Regions from separate parts of the Anoxybacillus sp. ST70 genome, predicted to be linked through region 2. Evidence: predicted binding sites of a transcription regulator. Region 2 holds the regulator's gene; each other region holds the start of a gene.

Region 1 (7,829 bases), on a different contig from region 2:
GACTTTGAAAAATCCTCCGACAATGAGTGCAATCATAAATAACACATCTAATCGCTCTAAAAAATTTGCTACACGAATTTCTTGAATCGTGTTCAACAAGGGAAAGGTGGAACGCGAAACCATATCCGCCCCCAATACGGCTATATTCATTGCCATGATGATTGCTAAATTGATGCCACTTAAAAACAACGCGAGAAACCCTGCCTTCATTACTTTTTCTTGTTTTTGCAAATAAGGAAAAATCATCGTAAAGACAATCATTTCGCCAAATGGAACATATAGTGTTTGTGTAAATACAACATGAAAAATGGGTCCCCATCCTTCTTCTAATATCGGCTGTAAACGATGAAGATCAACTGCTCCTGCAATGATGATCAGTACAAATCCTAATATAAGTATCCAGTAAAGTGAAAAGAAAAATAATTGACTCGCTCGCGCAATGACTTCAATTCCTTTATAAACAGCATACATTACTGTTAGCATCATGACAGCATTTAAAATAAACAAGGGGGTTTCAGGATACGCAAACGTCAATAGAAGCTCACCGAAATCGCGTAACACTCGAGCCGCAATGTATAAAAAATAAAGTACGTATATAAGCCCCAGTACCCTTCCAAAAAAAGAACCAACAATGCGCTGACTATATGATGTAAGAGGTAGTCTTGGATAATATGTAAAAAGGCGGTAATAAACGAACAGCAATCCTCCTCCTAAAACCATGCCACATAAAATAGCAAGCCAAACGTCTTGTTTCGCATCTACTCCAAGTGGAATAACCATGGCGCTACCGTGTTCAAATAAAATGGCAAGCATAAATAATTGCCGCGCACTTATACACGCTCGTTCCACTGCATCTCACCGCCTTTTCACTGAATGTATGAGCGAGTTCTCAATCCTGTTCTTCGAATAAATGAATCGACTTTCACGTGAATTTCTGATTTAGGAAAATATTTGTTATGCCACATTTTTTTCATTTCTTTCCATTCCTCTGGATACGTTCGATGAACCACCTCTCCAAATCCAAAAATGTCGCTTTTCTTCTTTTGAGCAGCATGTACTGCTTTTTTCACCTCTTTTTTTATCTCTTGTTGTATTTTTTTTTCGAGCTCTATTATTTGCTTTGGATCTGTGAAGTCAATAGAAACAAATGTTTCGCTAATATCTCCCTCTGTTTTAATAAAAACCGATATTATCGGATTCCCGTCTTTTAGTTTTGCTGTTACCTTTGCTTGCGCACGCATAACCTTATAGGACAATCCTTCCTTAGATTCACCCCAATCAATATTTACACTTGTTTGTTTCACTTTATTAAGTACCCACAAAACCCCACGAGCCTCTTCATTTTTCATCCAGCCAACAAGCTTCCCATTCTTAAAAACAGCTAATTCAGCAGCGCGAAGACGTGCCGAAGGTTCAATGGTACGAACATTATCTTGTTCGTCTCCCTTCTGCCAATCACCGGCAATACGAAAACTACTTATGACCACTTCTTTTCCATCAAGCGAAAAATTTTCGATGATTTCCCTTATGCGAGTATCAACGTTTTCTCCTAACAAACCTTTTGTAAATTGCAATGTTTTAATTATTTGATTTGCAGGAATTTTATCGATCGGCGTAAGTACAGATAATAATTGTTTCGCTGTTTGTTTACGCGCAATAATAATATTCGCTGCAGGTCGAAACTGGGGATTGCGCTCAACAGCATCAAAAATTTGCTGAATTCCTTCTTTCGCAAGCTCCTCCCCAATGACAACAAGGTTTGTATGAGAATAATATGGAATGCGTGATATTTGTTTTGATGCCTTCCGACTTGCCTCAACTAACGTATCGCCAGTTGATGTATACAAGGCAACGGGAAGCCCTGCGCTCCCTCCCCCTCTTTGAGTCGCCCCTGCTACGTTTCCAGGATTGACAATTTGAAATGTCGACATATATTTTCCATCCCTTTTATCTATACCAACTGCAATAATGAATGCTAAGTCTGTCAGCTCTCTTTTGCTCCAACAACCGTAAATAATACACGTAAATAACAGGACAAAGATGAGGAAAAGATATCGTTTAATTTGAATCCCCTTCTTTCTCTGTTTGTTGAGGCGGCTTTGGACGTTGCCCCCCCTTTTGACGAACCGTGTCTGTATTCATGATCAAGCGAGGTCTCTCTTTTAATCCCCATAACGGAAAACGTATAAATGTATCACCTATATTTTCTAAAATAAGGGGAGCAAGTGGTGCCATGTATGGCACTCCAAATGACCGAAGACTACATAAATGAATAGTCATTAAAATCATGCCAATCAAAATGCCATAAAAACCAAATAGAGCAGCTAGTACCATTAGGGCAAAACGAATTAAACGTGCGGAAATAGCAATTGCAAACGATGGTGTCGCAAAGCTAGCAATTGCCGTGATGGACACAACGATAACCATAGCTGACGAAACAAAACCTGCTTCTACAGCAGCTTGTCCGATGACGAGCGCTCCAACAATCGATACAGCCTGTCCAACAGCCCTTGGCAAGCGCACTCCAGCTTCACGCAAAATTTCAAACGTCACCTCCATGAGCAATGCTTCAATAAAAGCGGGAAAAGGAACCGCTTCACGTTGTGCAGCAATTGCAATGACAAGGGAAGTAGGAATCATTTCTTGATGAAATGTCGTCAGTGCAATATACACAGACGGTGCAACAAGGGAAATAAAAAAAACGAGCATACGTAAAAAACGCAACGCTGTCGCAATATCAAAGCGTGCATAATAATCTTCTACAGCTTGAAAAAATTGTATAAATACAGTTGGGACAATAAGGACAAATGGCGTCCCCTCTACAAAAATAGCGATTCTTCCTTCCAACAAATTAGCCGCAACACTATCTGGTCTTTCCGTATGATAAACAGTTGGAAACGTTGTAAATGATTCATCTTCAATCAATTGTTCAATATATCCAGATTCAAGAACGCCATCTATACAAATGCGTCGCAATCGACTACGCACTTCTTCAACAATTTTGTCATTTGCAATTCCTTTAATATACATGATACGGACATTTGTTTGTGTCACTTCACCTAATGTAATGGCTTCTACCCACACATGTGGATTTTGAATTCGTCGGCGGACCATAGCAACATTTGTTGCCAACGATTCCGTAAAACCCTCTCGTGGCCCTCGAATAGATAGTTGTGTACTCGGTTCTGTAATCGCACGATACTCACCACCTTTTACTGATACACCAACTGCTTCTAGCATCCCATCAATAAATAAAATGACTTCCCCAGACATAAGCGAGGAAAATATGTCGTGCCATTGCTGAATGCGCCGTGTTGTATTAGCTGTAGCTATTTTTTGTTCAATATAGTCTAGATTGCAACTACTTGAAGGAAGTGATAATTGTACACTTATTTCAAGCAACAATTGCTGAACAATATGTTCATCAACCATTCCGCTCACAAAACAAAGTGCAGCAGGCAAATTATCCTCCTTTCCAAGTAAAAAACGGCGGATGATGATATCTGCACTATTTCCAGTAATATCTCTCACTTTTTCTATATTCGCATGTAAATTCTGCTCAATCGTCCCGTATATGCCCTTTTGTGCCAACAACCCATATGCATGCGTATGCTTTTCTTTCTTACCTTTCGATCGTGTCCACATCTTTCCTCCTCCATCCATTGTCTCCTTGATGGTTAGAATAAGCATACAATGCATATATTATGCAAAAGGAATAAACGTACAAAAAGGTCAGATGCTAAATAAAAGTGCATCCATGGAGATGAAATGATGAAAACTGTCGTGGTTTGTATCGTTATTTCTATGTTGTTAGGCAGTATAGCGATTAGTATGAATTTATTGCTAGGAATGAGCATTCATCAAGCTTGGTTTGACATTTTCAATCCTTTTCAAGTAATGGAACCAATTGAATTAGCCGTTTTGTTCTCCCTTATCAGTCTATGGATATTTAACACATGCCTTCACCTGTTTCGAAAAAAGAACCAACATAAAGAACCCGAACAGCGTCCGCATTAAGCGAACACCGTTCGGGCTTTTTCTTTTCTCATCCCTAAAGGAACGTATACACAAAACGGTTCACTTTCCATATAATCACCTGTCACTGCATAGGCGCGGGCACGCGATCCACCGCAAACGTAGCGGAACTCACAAATGCCACATTTTCCTTTATATAAGTCTGGCTGACGCAACTGTTTCATCACTTCCGATTCACGATAAATATGCGATAACGATTGCTCACGCACGTTGCCGCATACGATCGGAAGCAAGCCGCTTGGCATCACATCTCCTGTATGCGAAACAAAAACGAAACCGTTGCCGTCATTGACGCCTTTTGGCGCTCGTTTTAAGCCGTCAATCATCGAAGCATGATCTGTAGTTATCGCATGCTCATAACGAATATCCCCTGCTGCAATTCGTTTTTCGCGCATTTTTTGTTGAATGACAACACGACGATAATGTTGCGCTGCTGTCGTTTTGATATCATACGGTGCTGTTTTACTTAACTCATACAACCAACGAAATACTTGTTCATGCTCCTCCGGGCTAATGCAATCGCCCATTTGTCCCCGACCGGTTGGCACGAGTAAAAAAATGTACCACATCACTGCCTTTAACTCTGCAACTAATTTCGCCATTTGTTCTAAATGATTATAGTTATAACGCGAAATGACTGTATTAATTTGCAATGGCATATGTAGCTCATTTAAATAACGAATGTTTTCAATCGTTAAATCAAACGAACCCGGTGTACCGCGAAATCGATCATGAATGTCAGCCGTCGGTCCATCTAAACTAAATGCCCAGCGTGACAGTCCAATCTCTTTCGCTTTTTTCATTTTTTCTTTCGTCACATTTGGTGTCGCACTCGGTGTGATCGAAACGCGCATCCCTTTTTTAATCGCATACGATGCAAGTTCAAACAAATCTTCGCGCATCATACAGTCCCCGCCTGTAAACACAAGCATTGGATTGTTCATTTCATATATGTCATCGATAAGCCGAAGCCCTTCTTCGTGCATCAACTCACGCGGATCAGGGATCGGTTGAGCATCGGCGCGACAATGTACACATTTTAACTGGCAAGCTCTTGTCACTTCCCAAATGACAATAAACGGATGTTCGTTATAATCTACCGCAAGCGCATGTTCATGCATATTTCATCACCAGCTTTTCGTGTTATTTTTCACATTCATTATAGGCTTATTTTTTCATCATGCGTTCGCGCGTTTTTGACGATTTTTTTAAACATAGCGCTTTGTTATGATACAATGAAAATAGGAAAATAAAGGAGTGAAAAAGATGAAGTCCGAAAAAGAAAAAATGTTAAGCGGTCAATTATACCGTGCCACAGATCCAGAGTTAGTGAAAGAACGCGAACATGCTCGTCGCTTAACAAGGCTATTTAATCAAACATTAGAAACGGAACATGAACGACGTGTTTCTTTATTGAAAGAACTATTTGGCTCAACAGGTGAAAACTTATATATTGAGCCCCCTTTTTATTGCGATTACGGATATAATATTCATGTTGGGGAAAACTTTTTTGCCAATTTTCATTGCGTCTTTTTAGATGTATGTCACATTCACATCGGAGATAACTGCCTTATCGGTCCCGGTGTCCACATTTATACAGCTACCCATCCAATTGATCCAACGGAAAGAATATCAGGATTAGAATACGGAGCGCCCGTTTCCATCGGTGATCATGTATGGATCGGTGGCGGGGCAATCATTAATCCAGGAGTAAAAATCGGAAATAACGTTGTCATCGCTTCCGGTGCGGTTGTCACAAAAGACGTTCCCGATCACGTTGTCGTCGGCGGCAACCCAGCAAAAGTGATAAAACAGCTAAATGTATAAAGGCTCCCGCGCAAGGAGCCTTTTTTTGTTACGCAAAATAAACCATATAAATAACTGCCGCAAGCACGATGCGATAAATGGCAAATGGCACAAGGCGAACACGATTAATTAAACGCAAGAAAAAGCGAATCGCTAACAAAGCAAAAACAAAAGCACTAATAAAACCGACAATGAAAAATGGTAAAGCATCCACTGTGATGTACTGCCAGTTTTTCAACAACGAAATGAAGCTTGCTCCAGCCATAATTGGCACCGCCATAATAAATGTAAAATCAGCTGCTGCGCGATGGCTCATTCCGACAAGCACGCCACCTGAAATGGTCGACCCCGAACGTGAAAACCCTGGCCAAAGGGATAAACATTGAACGAGACCGACAATGAATGCTTGTTTATACGTTATATCATCTACTGTTTGCGCTACTTTCGTTCGTTTTCCGAAACGGTCTGCTGCGATCATCAACAATGCTCCAAGCACGAGCCCAATGAGCACCGTTTCCGTCGAAAACAAATGTTCATCAATATAGTCTTCAAATAAAACACCTAACACACCAGCTGGCAAAAGACCGATAAAAATGTGCATAAGCGTCAAACGCGGTCCTGTTCTCACTTCGCTTTTTCGTAAATAAAGCAATTCGAAAAATTTATCTTTAAACACCACAACGGCAGCTAAAACCGAACCGAGCTGAATGACGACTTTAAACGTATTCGCCCCATACTTCCCTAAAAACTCACTTGACTTGAGCCACATATCATCAACGATAATCATATGACCTGTCGACGAAACAGGCGCAAACTCTGTCGCTCCTTCAACTAGTCCTAAAATGAGCGCTTTAATTAACTCTATTACATGCATGTATGTCCATCCTTTCTAAAACGGTAAAATATGTATAATCTCTTTCATTTGCCTACTCTATTGTACTACAAACATTTTCATTCTACTACTTACATGTGAAAATTACTTAAAACAAAAAACGGCCACGCACCAAGATGCGTATGGCCGTCTTCTTTTTTTATTTAAGAAGTCGATGCGATTTTTCGCTTATTCTGATATTCACTCACATATTTACGAAGATACGGAATTACCCAACGATCAAGCCCGAACTTTCCTGCATTCGCCCCTGCAACAAGAATGAAACATGTTAACAAAACCATTTGCGGGTTTGTGCTTGTTGTACCCGAAAACATAAATGCAAAATTCATTACAGCACCCATCAAAGCAGAAAATGTTGTAAACACACCTAAAAGCAACGCAATTCCAACGAGCACCTCACCCCATGGTACAAGAAAATTGAAAAAACTAACGTTTGGTAATGCAACATGTTCAATAAAAGACGCCCACCATCCTTGTACTGCTGGATGCTCCCCTGTTGCTTTACTAAGTGCTCCTTTTAAAAATCCTGTCGCATCAAATCCTCCTGTTACTTTATGCCATCCCGCCATAAACCATTCATAACCGAGATACAAACGAAACACTGTCAAAACGGCCGCTGCGCTTACATGCTCACGTAACCATTTTACTACCATGTTGCATCTCTCCTTATTTATAATTTTTTATAATTATTACACTTTTATCATACCACTTTTTGTATTATTCAAACCAAATTTGTTCGAAATTTCACATGATATTCAAAAAGATTTGACTATATTATTACAAAAATTAACCATTGTATAAATATAAAATAATTATATAACAGTCGTTGATTTTTTAAGTCTGTTATAATACAATATAACTAACAAAAGAAACGTGCGAAAGGGGTTTTGTTTATGGAAATGTATACTAAAGCTTACCAAAGATACGTTGAAAAATGTAATGAATTCGGAATCGAGGCGATTGACTTAATCGAATTTATTCGCAACTTGACAACTGAACAAGTCAAATATATGCTGCAACATTAAAGATTGGAGTGAAACGATGAACGGAAATGCGGATGTGAACGTATAAATCCCCCATTTTATTCTGCAAACAG
Region 2 (7,829 bases):
ATTATTCATTTTTCTCCAATTGGTCAACGTTATGAACAGTTATGTAAGGAGATTTTTAGCGATGAAAGTGTTAGCCATTGATACATCGACATTTGTTATGGGGATCGCTGTTGTTGATGGACAAATTGTTAAAGGGGAAATCATTACAAATTTGAAAAAAAATCATTCGATACGAGTCATGCCTGCGATTGAGGCACTGCTTCAAGAATGTGACATGAGTCCAAAAGATCTTGAGCGAATTGTTGTTGCGAAAGGTCCTGGATCATATACAGGTGTTCGCATTGGGGTGACAATTGCTAAAACGCTTGCTTGGACGCTAAATATTCCGCTTGTCGGCGTATCAAGTTTAGAAGTGATGGCAGCAAGCGCAAAATATTTTCAAGGTCTCGTTGTTCCGTTAATGGACGCGCGGCGAGGACAAATTTATACAGGTCTTTACAAAGTGGAAGGAGATTGCGTGCAATCGATCGTAGCTGATCAAGTCATTTTAGCTACAGAGTGGGCAAATGAATTAAAAGCATATAATGAACCGATTTTATTAGTTGGAAACGATAGTTCGCTACATGAAGCAACATTTGTTGAAACGCTAGATCGTGTTCAAGTAGCTCCAGCGACACTTCACAATCCACGTCCAAGTGAGCTCGCGTGGTTAGGAATAAATCGCGAGCCGGAAGACATTCATACATTTGTGCCAAACTATATTCGTTTAGCAGAGGCGGAAGCGAATTGGCTTGCTCGTCAGCAAGAAAGGACGGAATGATAAGTGAATGTTTCTTTTCGGTTTATGACGCTTCAAGATCTCGATCGCATTGTGGAAATCGAACAGCTTTCATTTACGCTCCCATGGAGTCGTTCTTCCTTTTATCAAGAGTTGACAAATAATCGATATGCTCGTTACATTGTGATGGAGCATGATGGACAAATTATTGGTTATTGTGGCATGTGGTTAGTGATGGATGAAGCGCATATTACAAACATTGCGGTGTTGCCGGAATTTCGTGGTAAAAAATTAGGAGAAGCGCTAATGAAACAGGCGATGGCGTTAGCGAGAGAAGAAGGAGCCCAAACGATGACATTGGAAGTGCGGGTGTCGAATACCGTTGCACAATCATTATATCGAAAGCTTGGCTTTTTAAATGGCGGTATTCGTAAGCGATACTATTCAGATAACCAAGAAGATGCATTAGTAATGTGGGTGAAATTATGAGTGAAAAAGATATATTTGTGCTTGGAATTGAGACAAGCTGTGATGAAACAGCAGCTGCCATTGTGAAAAATGGACGTGAAATTGTAGCTAACGTTGTTTCCTCACAAATGGAAAGTCATCAACGATTTGGTGGGGTCGTTCCTGAAATTGCATCGCGTCACCATGTTGAGCAAATCACGCTCGTGTTAGAAGAAACGATGAAGCAGGCAAATATGGATGTTAGCGAAATTGATGCAATTGCGGTAACAGAAGGTCCGGGATTAGTTGGAGCGCTATTGATTGGTGTGAACGCTGCGAAAGCATTAGCTTTTGCGCATCGCATTCCTCTTGTTGGTGTGCATCATATCGCAGGGCATATTTATGCAAATCAACTTGTACAAGAAATGAAATTTCCGCTATTAGCTCTTGTTGTGTCAGGAGGGCATACCGAGCTCATTTATATGAAAGAGCATGGAGTGTTTGAAGTCATTGGTGAGACGCGAGACGATGCGGCTGGGGAAGCGTATGACAAAGTTGCACGCGCGTTACAGTTACCTTATCCGGGAGGTCCTCATATTGATCGTTTGGCCAAACAAGGAAAACCGACCGTTGATTTGCCTCGTGTGTGGTTAGAAGAAGGTTCGTATGATTTTAGTTTTAGTGGATTAAAATCAGCGGTCATTAATACGTTGCACAATGCAAAACAGCGTGGAGAAACAATTTTGCCTGAAGATATGGCAGCAAGTTTTCAGACAAGTGTTGTTGAAGTATTAGTAGGAAAAACGATACAAGCAGCTGCGCATTACGACGTGAAACAAATATTGCTAGCTGGTGGTGTCGCAGCAAATGAAGGATTGCGCACACAATTACAAAAACAAGTTGAGCAATTACCAGAGGTAGAACTTGTCATTCCGCCATTGTCCCTTTGTACAGATAATGCGGCGATGATTGCGGCAGCTGGGACAGTATTATTTCAACAAGGAAAGCGCGCGACCATGGCGTTAAATGCGAATCCAAGTCTACTGTTGTAGTCCGTGTCCCTGTGAACAGGGGCATTTTTTTGTGGATTATTTTATCCATATGTTTGTGGATAATGTGGAAAACGTGTAATATATGTTATTTTATCATAACGAGTTAACCACAAAGAAATAGACAAATTTTTTAATTGTATTGTGGATAATGTGGAAAAGTGCGTGAATAACTTATATTTAGATGTTTTTTCTGTGGATATGTTTGTGTAAAAAGATGAGCTAGTCCACAAATGGAGCTAGCTCATCATTATTGTTGTAAAAGTTCCCATTGTTCGAATAATTCATCGAATTTTTGTTTCAGTTGTTCAATTTTCGCTTGTGTATCTCGGGCTTTTTCATAGTCGTTGTAGCAGGAAGGATCATATAATTGTTGTTCATACGTTGCAATTTGTTGCTCGAGTTGTTCCATTTCTATTTCTAGCTGCTCTATTTTTCGTTTTCGTTGTCTCTCTAATTTTTTTCGTTCTTTTTCTTCTTCATATGAGCGTTTTAGTGACGATGATTCGTCCGTTGTTGTCTCTTGAGCGATTTGTCCAAGTTCGAGTAGCTCTGCTTTTTTCGCCACGTAATAATCGTAGTCCCCTAAATATTCAATGAGACCGTCTGTGGATAACTCGTATATTTTTGTTGCGATTTTGTTAATAAAATAACGGTCGTGAGAAACGAAGATAATTGTTCCTGGGTATTCAATAAGCGCTTGTTCTAGCACTTCTTTGCTGTCTAAATCTAAATGGTTTGTCGGTTCGTCTAACACTAATACGTTGGCTTTTTTCATCATTAGTTTGGCGAGAGCGAGCCGGGCTTTTTCACCGCCGCTTAATGTTTGCACTGGCTTCAATACATCGTCACCAGAAAATAAAAAGTTTCCGAGAATCGTGCGAATTTCTTTTTCCGTCTTTAATCGATCTTCATCCCATAGTTCATCGATGACACGTTTGTTCGATGTTAATTGAGCTTGTTCTTGATCGTAATACCCAATTTGTACATTTGTTCCGTAGCGTAGTTCCCCATGTTTTACAGGGAGTTGCTTAATGATCGTTTTTAAAAGAGTCGATTTTCCAATTCCATTTGGCCCAATAAGTGCGATGCTATCACCGCGAGTGACACGAAATGAGAGGTTTGTTGCGATGATTTGATCATAACCAATGGCTAAATTGGTAGCTGTTAATACGTCATTTCCGCTTGGGCGTTCAATTTCGAAGCGAAACGATGCCGATTTTTCATCACCGAGCGGCTTTTCAATGATATTCATTTTTTCTAGTTGTTTTCTTCTGCTTTGAGCTCGCTTTGTTGTCGATGCACGGGCAATATTTCGTTGAATAAAATCTTTCAATTTTGAAATTTCTTCTTGTTGTTTTTCGTACAGTTTCAATTGTTGTTCAAATTGTTCCGCCCGTTGCTGTAAATAACTTGTATAGTTTCCAGCGTATTTTTTTATTTTTGTGCGTGATAATTCATACACTTGTGTCACGATTTGGTCAAGAAAATAGCGATCGTGTGAGACGATAAGAATGGCCCCATCATAATTTTTTAAATATTGTTCAAGCCATTGCAATGTTTCCATATCTAAATGGTTTGTTGGTTCGTCTAAAATCAACAAATCTGGTTTAGCTAGAAGCAGTTTGCCGAGCGCTAGCCGCGTTCGCTGTCCACCGCTTAACGTGGATACTTTTGTTGTGTAGTCATACTGAGAAAAGCGGAGGCCATGAAGCACAGAACGAATATCGGCTTCATATTGATAGCCACCTTTTTCTTTAAATTCCGTTTGTAAACGGTCGTAATGCTCAAGTAAGCGCTCATAGTCGGCACCGTGCAAGCTCATTTGTTGTTCTAGGTCACGCAATTGTTTTTCCATTTGTTGAAGCGGGGCAAACACATCGAGCATTTCTTCCCAAATGGAGCGATGGGCGTGCAAACCAGTATATTGATCTAAGTAGCCAATTGTTACGTGTTTCGGTTTAATCACTTCCCCTGTGTCATATGACAATTGGCCGGCAATGATTTTTAATAATGTCGATTTTCCTGCACCATTTCTTCCAACTAACGCGATACGGTCTTTTTCTTGTATTTCAAGCTTAATGTCTGATAAAACTTGTTCCGCCCCATATGATTTGGATAGTTGATTTACTTGTAAAATGATCATCATTTTTCACCTCAATCTTCTTTTGATAGTGTAACGTACTTTCTTGATGTTCGGCAACACTAGTGTGCGAATAACAAATTTGACAAAAATAATAATAAAGGGTACAAAGGAAAGACAGAATGAAAAAAATAGTGTATAGTTTAAAAGTGGGGAGAACTTTTCAGACGTATAGGAGAGAAAAATGAAAGCGCTAACTATTTGTGAAAGGAAATGTGGGGGATTGACTCGTGAATAATGAACAACCAAAAATTCCGCAGGCGACCGCAAAGCGACTACCGTTGTATTATCGTTTTTTGAAAAACTTGCATGCATCAGGAAAGCAGCGTGTATCTTCAGCGGAGTTAAGTGAAGCCGTAAAAGTCGATTCAGCAACGATTCGCCGTGATTTTTCATACTTTGGTGCGCTTGGAAAAAAAGGATACGGTTATAATGTAAATTATTTGCTGTCGTTTTTCAGAAAAACGTTGGATCAAGATGAAACGACAGAAGTAGCGTTGTTCGGTGTCGGTAATTTAGGTACGGCATTTTTAAATTACAATTTTAGCAAAAACAATAATACGAAAATTGTGATGGCATTCGATGTAGATCCAGATAAAGTAGGAACGGAAGTAGGAGGAGTGCCTGTTTATCATTTAGATGAATTGGAAGAAAAACTAGGTGGGATTACGGTAGCCATTTTAACCGTTCCAGCCCAAGTTGCCCAACCGATTACCGATCGGCTTGTCCAAAAAGGCATTAAAGGGATTTTAAACTTCACGCCTGCTCGTCTGCATGTACCTGAACACATTCGTGTTCATCATATTGATTTAGCGGTCGAATTGCAGTCACTTGTTTACTTTTTAAAACATTACGGAAATGAGTAAACCTCCCATTTACGAGCGGGAGGTTTTTTTCAATAAAGAACGAATAGCGGTGCCAAAATCTAATGTAGCAATAAGAATAAATAGCATCGTTGTGACGTCCCAAATGCCATCGTCAGCACTATCAACAGCAAAATAAGTGAATAAAATGCCCATCAAAAAGTAAAACAACGGCTCAGACTTCATGAAAACAGCCTCCAAATCACGAATTGCATTTGTTCTGCTTCTTTCATTATCTTTTCAATTTCTTCAGCAAATAACGTTTGAATAGCAACGACAAATGTATTCATCAGTACATGTGCTGCAATAGGGACGAGAATACGCTTTGTTTTCACATATAAGAAAGCAAATACAAATCCCATCGTTGCATAAAGAAGCAAATGTTCAAACTCTAAATGAACGACAGCAAATAAAAGGGAACTGACAGTTGCTGATAAGAAAAAGTTATATTTTTGATACAGCGTTCCAAAAATAATTTTTCGAAAAATGATTTCTTCTAAAATCGGTCCGACGATCGAAGTGACGAGCATAAGCGCTGGTGTTAGTTTCACCATCTCAACAATGCGTCTCGTATTTTCGGACCCCATCTCGACGCCAAATACGTGCATCTCAATATTTGCTGCGATGCCTTGAGCGAAAAGGGCAAGAAAGAACCCGCCAATTCCCCAAAAAATTGACGTTCCGATAGATGCTTGATGGCGATCGTACGAGTATTTCATATCTTCTCTCATGAAATAAAGAACGAAAAGAAAAGCGATCGAGAAGCTAATGACAGCCCAATAACCTGAGGCAATGGATAGAGCGACTTCTTTATTTGATGCGTCAACAAATCCGCTATGTGCAAGCAAAGGAACGCCAATTAAACTAGATAACTGCATGGCGATGTATGTAATAATGACATACCAATATTGCTTTTTCACGTGTTCAACCCCTTTTGACAAAATGAGTACTTTTTCATTTTACCATATTTTTTGTATGAATTTCGAAAGGAAAGACATAATGAAAAAGGGAAAGATTTAGTGAAAAATTTTTAACTTCCTACTTGCAAAATTGAAAAAAGTTCATTAATATAATAAGTGTGTTAGCACTCAATGATGATGAGTGCTAATAACGGAACGAAAATCTAATTAAGGAGGTCGTTTGCCGTGTTGAAGCCACTAGGTGATCGTATTGTCATTGAATTAATTCAAACTGAAGAAAAAACAGCGAGCGGAATTGTTTTACCAGACACAGCGAAAGAAAAACCACAAGAAGGAAAAGTTGTTGCAGTTGGTTCAGGTCGCGTTCTTGACAATGGTGAGCGCGTAGCTCCAGAAGTAAGCGTTGGTGACCGCATCATCTTCTCAAAATATGCGGGTACAGAAGTAAAATATGATGGAAAAGAATACTTAATCTTACGTGAAAGCGACATTTTAGCTGTGATTGGTTAATCGTTCGCCTGATAACATATAAAGCATACAAAAATACTTAACAAAAATTATCATCAAGGGGGTAAGATGTATGGCAAAAGAAATTAAATTCAGCGAAGAAGCTCGTCGTGCGATGTTACGCGGTGTAGATAAATTAGCTGATGCAGTAAAAGTAACATTAGGTCCAAAAGGTCGTAACGTTGTATTAGAGAAAAAATTTGGTTCTCCATTAATTACAAATGACGGTGTAACAATCGCAAAAGAAATCGAATTAGAAGATCCGTTTGAAAATATGGGTGCGAAGCTTGTTGCGGAAGTAGCAAGCAAAACAAACGATGTTGCTGGTGACGGTACAACAACAGCGACTGTATTAGCGCAAGCGATGATTCGTGAAGGATTGAAAAACGTAACAGCTGGTGCGAACCCAATGGGTATTCGCAAAGGTATTGAAAAAGCTGTTGCTGTTGCAGTAGAAGAATTAAAAGCAATCTCTAAACCAATTGAAGGCAAAGACTCAATCGCTCAAGTTGCAGCGATTTCTGCGGCTGACGAAGAAGTTGGTCAATTAATCGCAGAAGCAATGGAACGCGTTGGAAAAGACGGCGTAATTACATTAGAAGAGTCTAAAGGCTTCACAACAGAATTAGATGTTGTGGAAGGTATGCAATTTGACCGTGGTTATGTATCTCCATACATGATTACGGATTCTGACAAAATGGAAGCTGTATTAGAAAATCCATACATCTTAATTACAGATAAAAAAGTTTCAAGCATTCAAGAACTTCTTCCTGTATTAGAACAAGTTGTTCAACAAGGTAAACCATTATTAATCATTGCTGAAGATGTAGAAGGCGAAGCGCTTGCAACATTAGTTGTAAACAAACTTCGCGGTACATTCACAGCAGTTGCAGTAAAAGCGCCTGGCTTCGGTGACCGTCGTAAAGCGATGCTTCAAGATATCGCGATCTTAACAGGCGGTGAAGTCATCACAGAAGAATTAGGTCGTGAATTGAAATCAACAACAATTGCTTCACTTGGTCGTGCAGCGAAAGTTGTTGTAACAAAAGAACATACAACAATTGTTGGTGGCGCTGGTCTTGCAGAAGACATTCAAGCACGCATCAACCAAATCCGCGCTCAATTAGAAGAAACAACTTCTGAATTTGACCGTGAAAAATTACAAGAACGCTTAGCAAAATT
Region 3 (7,829 bases), on a different contig from region 2:
CGGTTGGGGGCAATACGATTGGCAACGTCAATAAAGAATCGAGTATGTCACTCCATTTATGATGAGAACGGCTTAAATAGTAAGAAATGGGCAATCCGACAACAAGAGCACAAACCGTGGCTATTGTTGCTACTTTTAATGACAGAAAGAGCGGAAAAAGATTGACCGCCTCCACAATTATTCCTCCTTAGGAATGATAAAACCGTATTTTTTCATGATGCTCGTGCCAGTCGGCCCTTTTAAAAATGCGAGAAATTCGCGCGCTTCTTTTTCATGTTTCGTTTGCTTAGTGATAACGATCGCTTGTCGAATCGGTTCGTGCATATGTTCATCAATAAGGTAGAATGGAAGATGATGATCCTTCATTAGTGCAAGCGCGACAATCGCTACTTCAACATTCCCCGATTCCACATAAGCAAGTGTATCAGCAATATTTTTTCCGTAAACAAGCTTCGGTTCTACTTGTTCCCAAACGCCAGCTTTCATTAATGCTTGTTTTGCTGATAACCCATACGGTGCATGATCCGGATTGGCAATTGCCACTTTTTTCACTTCTTTCTTTAATAAATCTTGTAATGACGATACAGCTACTCCATTTTTGACAGCCATGCCAACGCGACCGAAGGCGTATACGTTTTTTGTTTGTTCAAGCGCGACATGGTCACGAACAAGTTCATCGACATATTCTACATTCGCCGAAGCAAACATGTCAAAGGGAGCCCCTTGTTTAATTTGTTCTGCTAGCTGACCACTCGAACCGAAAATGAACGTAACGTCTATCCCTGTTTCATTTTTAAACTGCTCTCCAACTTCTTTAAATGCATGAGTTAAATCTGCTGCTGCGGCAACTTTAATAGATGGTGCCGCATTTGGTTGAGCGATGTGAGGATTACATGCCACTAATGACAAAATCATAATAAAAAACCATATTTTTTTCACTTTCGTCCCCCCACATATCAATAAAAGGGAATATCTATTATAGATATCCCCTTCTATTCTTCTAACATTTCACTTCTGCATTTTTTCTAGCATAATAATACCAGTTTAATGCAAGCGATACAACATAAAATGCGATAAAGAAGTAAAATGCTGTAATTGGTGTCCCTGTATTTTGAGCTGCCCAACCGAATAGTTTCGGAATGAAGAATGAGCCATATGCGGCAAATGCTGCTGTAAAACCAAGAACAGGTGCCGCTTCTTTTGGCGGGAAGATGATTGGAATCATTTGGAATGTTGATCCTGATCCCATCCCTGCAGCAATAAATAAAATCAAGAAAGATACGATAAATCCGATAAAGTGTTTTTCCGTTGTAAAATACATGACTGCCGCAGCACCAAGACCCATGACAATTAAAATGTAGTTTGTGACGCGCGCGCCACCTAACTTATCGGACAACCATCCCCCAACCGGACGGAATGCTGCTGCTAAAAACGCTCCCAAGAAGGCAAGTGATACGTGTTCTGGGAATTGTGATTTTAATAAAAGTGGAAACGCTGCCGCATATCCGATAAATGAACCGAATGTCGCAACATATAACCATGTCATAATCCATGTATGTTTTCGTTTCACAATCACAAATTGTTCAGACACAGATTGTTTGGCGTTTGGCAAGTTATCCATACCGAAATACGCTAAAATAGTAAAGAACACAATGGGAATAACCCAAATAAATGCCGCATTTTGCAACCAAACTTTTGAGCCGTCTGCGAGTACTTGTGGTTCACCGCCGATCGCTCCAAATACACCAACAGTTACGATTAAAGGGGTGACAAATTGAACGACAGATACTCCCATGTTTCCAAGACCGCCATTAATACCAAGCGCTGTCCCTTTTTCTTTTTTCGGGAAGAAAAAGCTAATATTAGCTAATGCAGATGAAAAATTTCCACCACCAAGTCCACAGAGAGCTGCTAGTAATAACATAACCCAATACGGCGTATTCGGGTTTTGTACCGCTAATCCAACACCGACAGCTGGAATGAGTAACACCCCTGTCGAAAAAACGGTCCAATTTCGTCCACCAAATTTTCCGACTGCAAACGTGTAAATGAAGCGTAGTGTTGCTCCAACAAGTCCTGGAACAGCAGCTAACGTAAACAATTGGCTTTGTGTAAATTGAAAACCAATGTCGTTTAGCCTTGCTGCAACAATGGACCAAATTTGCCAAACGATAAATGCCAACATTAACGTTGGAACAGAGATCCAAAGATTTCGACGAGCATGTTTTTTCCCTTCTTTTTCCCAAAACAAAGGATCTTCTGGGTTCCAATATGAACCGATGCGGCTTTTCCGTTCAACATGATCTGAAGCCGTTTTCAATGTTTGACTCATAAAGATCGTCTCTCCTTTTTTGAAGTATGATTGTAAAAATAATTGCTGTACTTTTATCATAAAGAAAGAGTGTCAATAAGAATGTGATACGCATCACATATTTTCAAACGTTCATACAATGTTAAAAAATAATGTTTAAGCGATTGTTTTTCGCAATCGTCTCATGATAAGCATTGCAACAAACATAGTTGCTGCTACCCACCAAAAGCCATATGAATACGAATTCGTCCATTGTTTAAACATACCTAAAATATTCGGTAAAAAGAAGCCTCCTAAACCGCCAGCAGCTCCAACGAAACCTGTTAATAGTCCAACCTCTTTAGGAAATATAGTTGGAATAACTTGAAATAGTGCACCATTTGCTGTACCGAAAAAAATAAGTGTAATAAATAAAAGAGTTAACGCAACATAAACAGGCGGGAGCGTACCAACAACGGCTAACGTCACAGTAGCGCCTGTAAATAACCAAACGAGCAATTTCATTCCACCATATTTATCAGCTAAATAGCCACCAATTGGCCGAACAAAGCTTCCCGCAAATACGACAAGCGTCACAAAATCCCCTGCCGTCACTTTATCTACTCCGTATTGATCGAAAAAGAATAGTGTTAAATAGCTCGTCATTCCGACAAATCCACCAAAAGATAAGCTATAAAAAAAGCTAAACAACCACGTTTCCTTCATTTTCATCACGCGCGTATATTCCGATATTTTTGCTGGTTTTACCGCAGTCGGGCATTCTTTTGCGAAGATGATAAATACAATAAAAGCAACAAAGAGAGGAATGAGCGCTAATCCAAATACACTGTTCCAGCCATATGCTTCCGCAATGCGCGGGCCAAACAACATTGCTAAAACCGTTCCGCTATTTCCCGCACCTGCAATTCCCATCGCCAAACCTTGATGTTCTTTCGGATACCAACGGCTTGCTAAAGGAAGAGCGATGGCAAAACTAGCCCCTGCTACTCCTAATAACAATCCAAGCGCATAAATTTGTGTCAATGTATCAGCAAACAACCAACCCCATAACAGAGGAACGGATGTCAAAACCATTCCGATCATTCCCATTTTCTTACCACCGAATCGGTCTGCTAATAGTCCCATTGGAATACGAAGCAACGCTCCTCCTAATACAGGGATTCCTACCATCATTCCTTTTTGTGCAGGTGTCAATCCTAAGTCTTCCACAATAAATGTCCCTGTTGCCCCAAGAATTACCCAGATCATAAAACTAATATCAAAGTACAAAAAAGATGAAAGAAGTGTTGGTAAATGCCCCACTCGGAGAAACTGTTTGAATCGCTCCATTTCGATTTCCCCCTTCGTTTTATCATTTGACAATTTTATCGTAAAAAAATTTATCAATTGCTACTGTTATATTGTTCACAATTTTTGTTATGTTCACAAAACTTTCATACGTTCTTTCTTTTCACTTGCAACATGATGTAAATCACAATAAGATGAAAAAGAGGGGATGCCGGGTCCCCTCTTTACCTTACTTTTTTGCTGGAGGAGGCGGAGTTTGACCTGGAAAACTGTCTGTAATGGCATGATCTTTTTTCTTAAATGGATCCGCTTCATTATAGACAGCTTCCATCCGCTCCTCAATTTCTTTTTTCAGCTTATCTACGTCAATTCCTTTTTTCATTAACTCTTCTGTCGCAATTAAAATGGCTTGATTAGATTCATCAATGGACTTGCTCAACGTCGCCATCGTTCCTTGTGGATTATGGAATCCTGTTGAGTTTTCTGCAGCGACGATATCCCAATACCATTGACCTTTTCTTATATGTTCTTGGGCTGCTTTAATTTTTGATTCGTCTACTTTTGCTGTAATCATTTTATTCACATAATAATGCGCAAACACTGATACTTCTTCCGCTTTATGAAGCATTTCCATATGCGTCGTTTGAATTTCTTCTACACGCGTTTTTATCCATTCTTTTGACTTATCTGCATGACATGTTAAACAAGATTGTTCAATCGTTTTTAATGGCGATGTCCAGTAATGGGACGTAATTTTCTTTTTGCCGTCTACCCGTTCATACGGCATATGGCAATCTGCACAAGACACCCCTGCTTTTCCGTGAGGTCCTTCAATCCATGTCTCAAACTCTGGATGTTGTGCTTTTAACATCGGTGTTCCTGACACGTTATGAATCCAGTCTTTTTCAAATCCTTGCTGTTTACCAATCTCCTCATAATACGCATACATTTCTTCAGGTTTAAATCCTTTTGCCCATGGGAATGTTACTTTTGATTTCGATGGCTCAAAATAGTACTCTACATGGCATTGCGCACATACATATGAGCGCATTTCGTTTTTCGTTGCTTTCGTGACATCGACACCACGAGTTTTCATTGCTTCAATAAAACTTGGACGTGTAATTCGTAAATCCATCGTTTGTGGGTCGTGGCAATCGGAACAACCAATTGGGGAATGTCCCATGGCCTCTGCCTTCGGCCAAATGACTTGATTAAAGTTTGCCCCCCAATAATTATCGCCCATTTCTTCAATTAATTTTGGTACAGCTGTACTTTTACAAGTTAAGCACGATCCGACTGATTTGTCGGTAATCCGTTTAATATTGCGTACATCTTCTGTTGCATACACATGTCCACGATCTTCGTTGTATTCTGTCGCAAAACCATATCCATTAAATAAAATTGGTAAATACGGCTCTTTATCATGTTCAAACTTGCTACGTTTTACAGATCCCCCATATTTCGTATCTTCTTCCTTCTTATTTTTCATATAACTTTCATAATGCAACGGAAACAAATCTTTAAATGCTTCGTTGCGATATTCATCTTTCGCAAGTCCTGTGCTTTTGCTTTGTTTGGCCGCTTCCTCTGTTTGACTACAACCAACAAGGATAAGAAGAAGCGACCCAAGAAGCATGAAAGCCCGTTTCATCACCTTAAAACCCTCCTTTTCTATTTAATAATGTTCCCGAAGGCAATTGTTCATCAAATTCTTTTGTTTTAAATGTCGCCTTTCCATGTGGTACGTCACGATGGCAACTAAAGCAGTTTTCTTTTGCGTCATGCGAAACGTTTTGAATCGTTGCTTCATGACAACTTATACAGTTTTTATTAATGACATCTTTTGAAGCTGTTGTTGCATGAAGCACTTTCGGTATTTTTTTAGAACCTAGCGTGTTAAAGTAAACGTGCGTCATACCCGCTTTTGCCTTAAAAACAAGCTTATTTACTACGTTATCGTGTGGCAAGTGACAATCGTTGCATGCTATATTTGCGTGCGTCGATGCTGCAAACGAATCGTGTGCCTCGTTCATGATGTGACAGTTGCTACAAAATTGAGCTGAATCTGTATAACTCAATGTTTCTGCAGCCGCCACTGTGCCAACAATTCCAACAAATAGGAAGACGATAACGAGAACCTTTTTATCAAGACTGAACAGCTTCTTCCACATACTTTCACCTCCTTTCTTACGTACATGATCTATGACAACGCTCCGAAAGAAGCGTTGTTATCATTGTATTGCTTCAACTTTTTCAATGAGTGTTTCTTTTGTGACCGGACCGACGATCTTTTCACGAATGACACCATGGCGATCAAGAATGACCGTTTCCGGTTGACCAACAATTTGGAATCGCTTTGAAATCTTTTCATCCACATCGAGTAAAAAAGGCAGAGACGTTTGATGCTTATGAACAAACTGTTGTACCCAACTTTTCGGTTCACCTTTTGAAATAATAAATATGTTCGCTTGTTTATACTGTTTATAAAAAGCTTCTAATTCAGGAAGCTCCTCTTCACACGGTTCGCACCATGTAGCGAAAAAGTTTAACACCGTTACTTTTCCCCTCGTTTCTTCCACTTTCCATATTTGACCGTCTAACGTTGGTAATTGAACTTCTTCAACAATATCGCCAACATGAAGCTTTTCTTGTTTTTTATTGACAACGAGCACAGCAATCATAACTATTATCATAAATGTCGCAAACCACCATACGTTTTTTTTCATTTCACCATCTTCCTATTCTGTTTTTCTTGCAAACAATGTTCAATAAACTGTAACTGTTCGTTCAGTTTGTTTTCACGTCGGAAAAGAAAGAACAAGTATGAAAAAATGATCAACCAAGCAACTGCGTAAGCACTAAATAAATAAACCATTTGACATCCCCCTTACGAAAAATGTGTATACACTTGTTCCATATACATTTTTACTTTTTCTTTCATTCGTGCAATACGAACACCTTTTCTGACGAGAACAGCATAAAGAAGCGTCATCGCCACCACACAAACAATTAACGTAAACAACATTTCTGGCTCTACCCCTCCGCCCTTTTGATTTTTTCCATCTCCAAAAACAACAGGATGCAAGCGAGAGTTCCACCAACGAATAGCCATAAACACAATCGGAACGTTAACGAACGCCACGAGACCGAATGCTGAAGAAAAACGAGCAACTTTATGTCGTTCCCCATCGGATTGACGCAACAGTAAATAACCGATATACATAAAGAACAAAATCAACGTTGTCGTTAACCGCGGTTCCCACGTCCACCATGTATTCCATGCACTACGCGCCCAAATGGGCCCCGTCGTTAATACAATGGCTGTGAACACGACACCAATTTCTGCTGACACTCCCGCTACGTGATAAGCTAACTCATTCGATTTCCAAATGACGAACAAGCTACAAATAAACACGACAAAAAACGCTAAAAAACTTACCCATGCTGATGATACGTGAATGTAAAAAATTTTTTGTACAACCCCCATTTGTACTTCGATCGGTGACCAAATAAACACCATGTATAATGCGATGAGCATACAAACTGTCGCACACGCAAGCAAAATGGCATCAAGTTTCTTCATCTCCTCACTCTCCTAATACAAAATCAACTAACCAATAGCAAACGGTAAAAAAGATGCAATCATACGCAATCATCATCTTTAGCCAACTGAACGTATCATAAATTTGATTTTCAGCAAGAAACAATATTTTTGTAGACTGCGCTCCTGCAATAAGCAACGGACTGATCATCGGTAAAAGCAAAATGTAAAACAATACTTTGTTTGATATACATGCTAAAAATGTACCAACAATCGAAAAGCCAAATAAACCAACGATCATGACAACGAAGAAAAGGGAAAGATGATGATAATAACGAAAATCAAATAGTATAAATAAAAGTGGGACAACGATGACGTTCGTACAAAAAAGAATAATAAAATTTGCGATTGTTTTCCCCATGTAAATTGCACTTTTTTCAATTGGTGCAACGAGCAACCCCGTAAAACAATCATTATATAACTCATAGGACATAGAACGTTCAAAACACATCATACCTGTGAAAATCGTCACAATCCAAATAAAACCAGGAGTAATTTGTTTCAATAAATCTTGTGTAATCGTAAAGGAAAAACTATACGTTGTAATCATTAATAGTGCAAAAACGAGAATAAACATGACGTTTTGCTTCTCTTTATACTCGTAGTAAAGCTCTTTTTTCGTAATCGTCC

What was found. Region 2 encodes Rex, which represses fermentation and respiration genes when NADH is low (regulators of the CRP and FNR family bind a similar motif). Its sites were predicted from a motif close to TTGTGAAATATTTCACAA; they were not measured.
Region 1: the regulator Rex is predicted to act here: its motif matches at 5,174-5,191, upstream of K1I43_RS06860 (TIGR04053 family radical SAM/SPASM domain-containing protein).
Region 3: the regulator Rex is predicted to act here: its motif matches at 2,414-2,431, upstream of K1I43_RS05780 (NarK family nitrate/nitrite MFS transporter).

Annotation. Positions count from the first base shown of each region.
Region 1 covers NZ_JAHZOF010000003.1:208,959-216,787, reverse strand. The annotation lists gene K1I43_RS06875 (GerAB/ArcD/ProY family transporter) at 1-849, opposite strand, end outside; gene K1I43_RS06870 (Ger(x)C family spore germination protein) at 867-2,033, opposite strand; gene K1I43_RS06865 (spore germination protein) at 2,059-3,699, opposite strand; gene K1I43_RS15930 (YczF family membrane protein) at 3,769-4,017, shown strand; gene K1I43_RS06860 (TIGR04053 family radical SAM/SPASM domain-containing protein) at 4,014-5,156, opposite strand; gene K1I43_RS06855 (sugar O-acetyltransferase) at 5,302-5,862, shown strand; gene K1I43_RS06850 (undecaprenyl-diphosphate phosphatase) at 5,891-6,715, opposite strand; gene K1I43_RS06845 (DoxX family protein) at 6,877-7,386, opposite strand; gene K1I43_RS15650 (hypothetical protein) at 7,627-7,758, shown strand.
Region 2 covers NZ_JAHZOF010000020.1:4,855-12,683, reverse strand. The annotation lists gene tsaE (tRNA (adenosine(37)-N6)-threonylcarbamoyltransferase complex ATPase subunit type 1 TsaE) at 1-81, shown strand, start outside; gene tsaB (tRNA (adenosine(37)-N6)-threonylcarbamoyltransferase complex dimerization subunit type 1 TsaB) at 62-760, shown strand; gene rimI (ribosomal protein S18-alanine N-acetyltransferase) at 764-1,207, shown strand; gene tsaD (tRNA (adenosine(37)-N6)-threonylcarbamoyltransferase complex transferase subunit TsaD) at 1,204-2,217, shown strand; gene K1I43_RS15015 (ABC-F family ATP-binding cassette domain-containing protein) at 2,465-4,360, opposite strand; gene K1I43_RS15010 (redox-sensing transcriptional repressor Rex) at 4,588-5,223, shown strand; gene K1I43_RS15005 (YdiK family protein) at 5,233-5,406, opposite strand; gene K1I43_RS15000 (CPBP family intramembrane glutamic endopeptidase) at 5,403-6,140, opposite strand; gene groES (co-chaperone GroES) at 6,366-6,650, shown strand; gene groL (chaperonin GroEL) at 6,721-7,829, shown strand, end outside.
Region 3 covers NZ_JAHZOF010000003.1:16,838-24,666, reverse strand. The annotation lists gene modB (molybdate ABC transporter permease subunit) at 1-175, opposite strand, end outside; gene modA (molybdate ABC transporter substrate-binding protein) at 178-939, opposite strand; gene K1I43_RS05780 (NarK family nitrate/nitrite MFS transporter) at 1,001-2,332, opposite strand; gene K1I43_RS05775 (nitrate/nitrite transporter) at 2,468-3,640, opposite strand; gene K1I43_RS05770 (ammonia-forming cytochrome c nitrite reductase subunit c552) at 3,828-5,252, opposite strand; gene K1I43_RS05765 (NapC/NirT family cytochrome c) at 5,254-5,769, opposite strand; gene K1I43_RS05760 (TlpA family protein disulfide reductase) at 5,830-6,324, opposite strand; gene K1I43_RS05755 (CcmD family protein) at 6,321-6,473, opposite strand; gene K1I43_RS05750 (cytochrome c biogenesis protein) at 6,486-7,181, opposite strand; gene K1I43_RS05745 (heme exporter protein CcmB) at 7,186-7,829, opposite strand, start outside.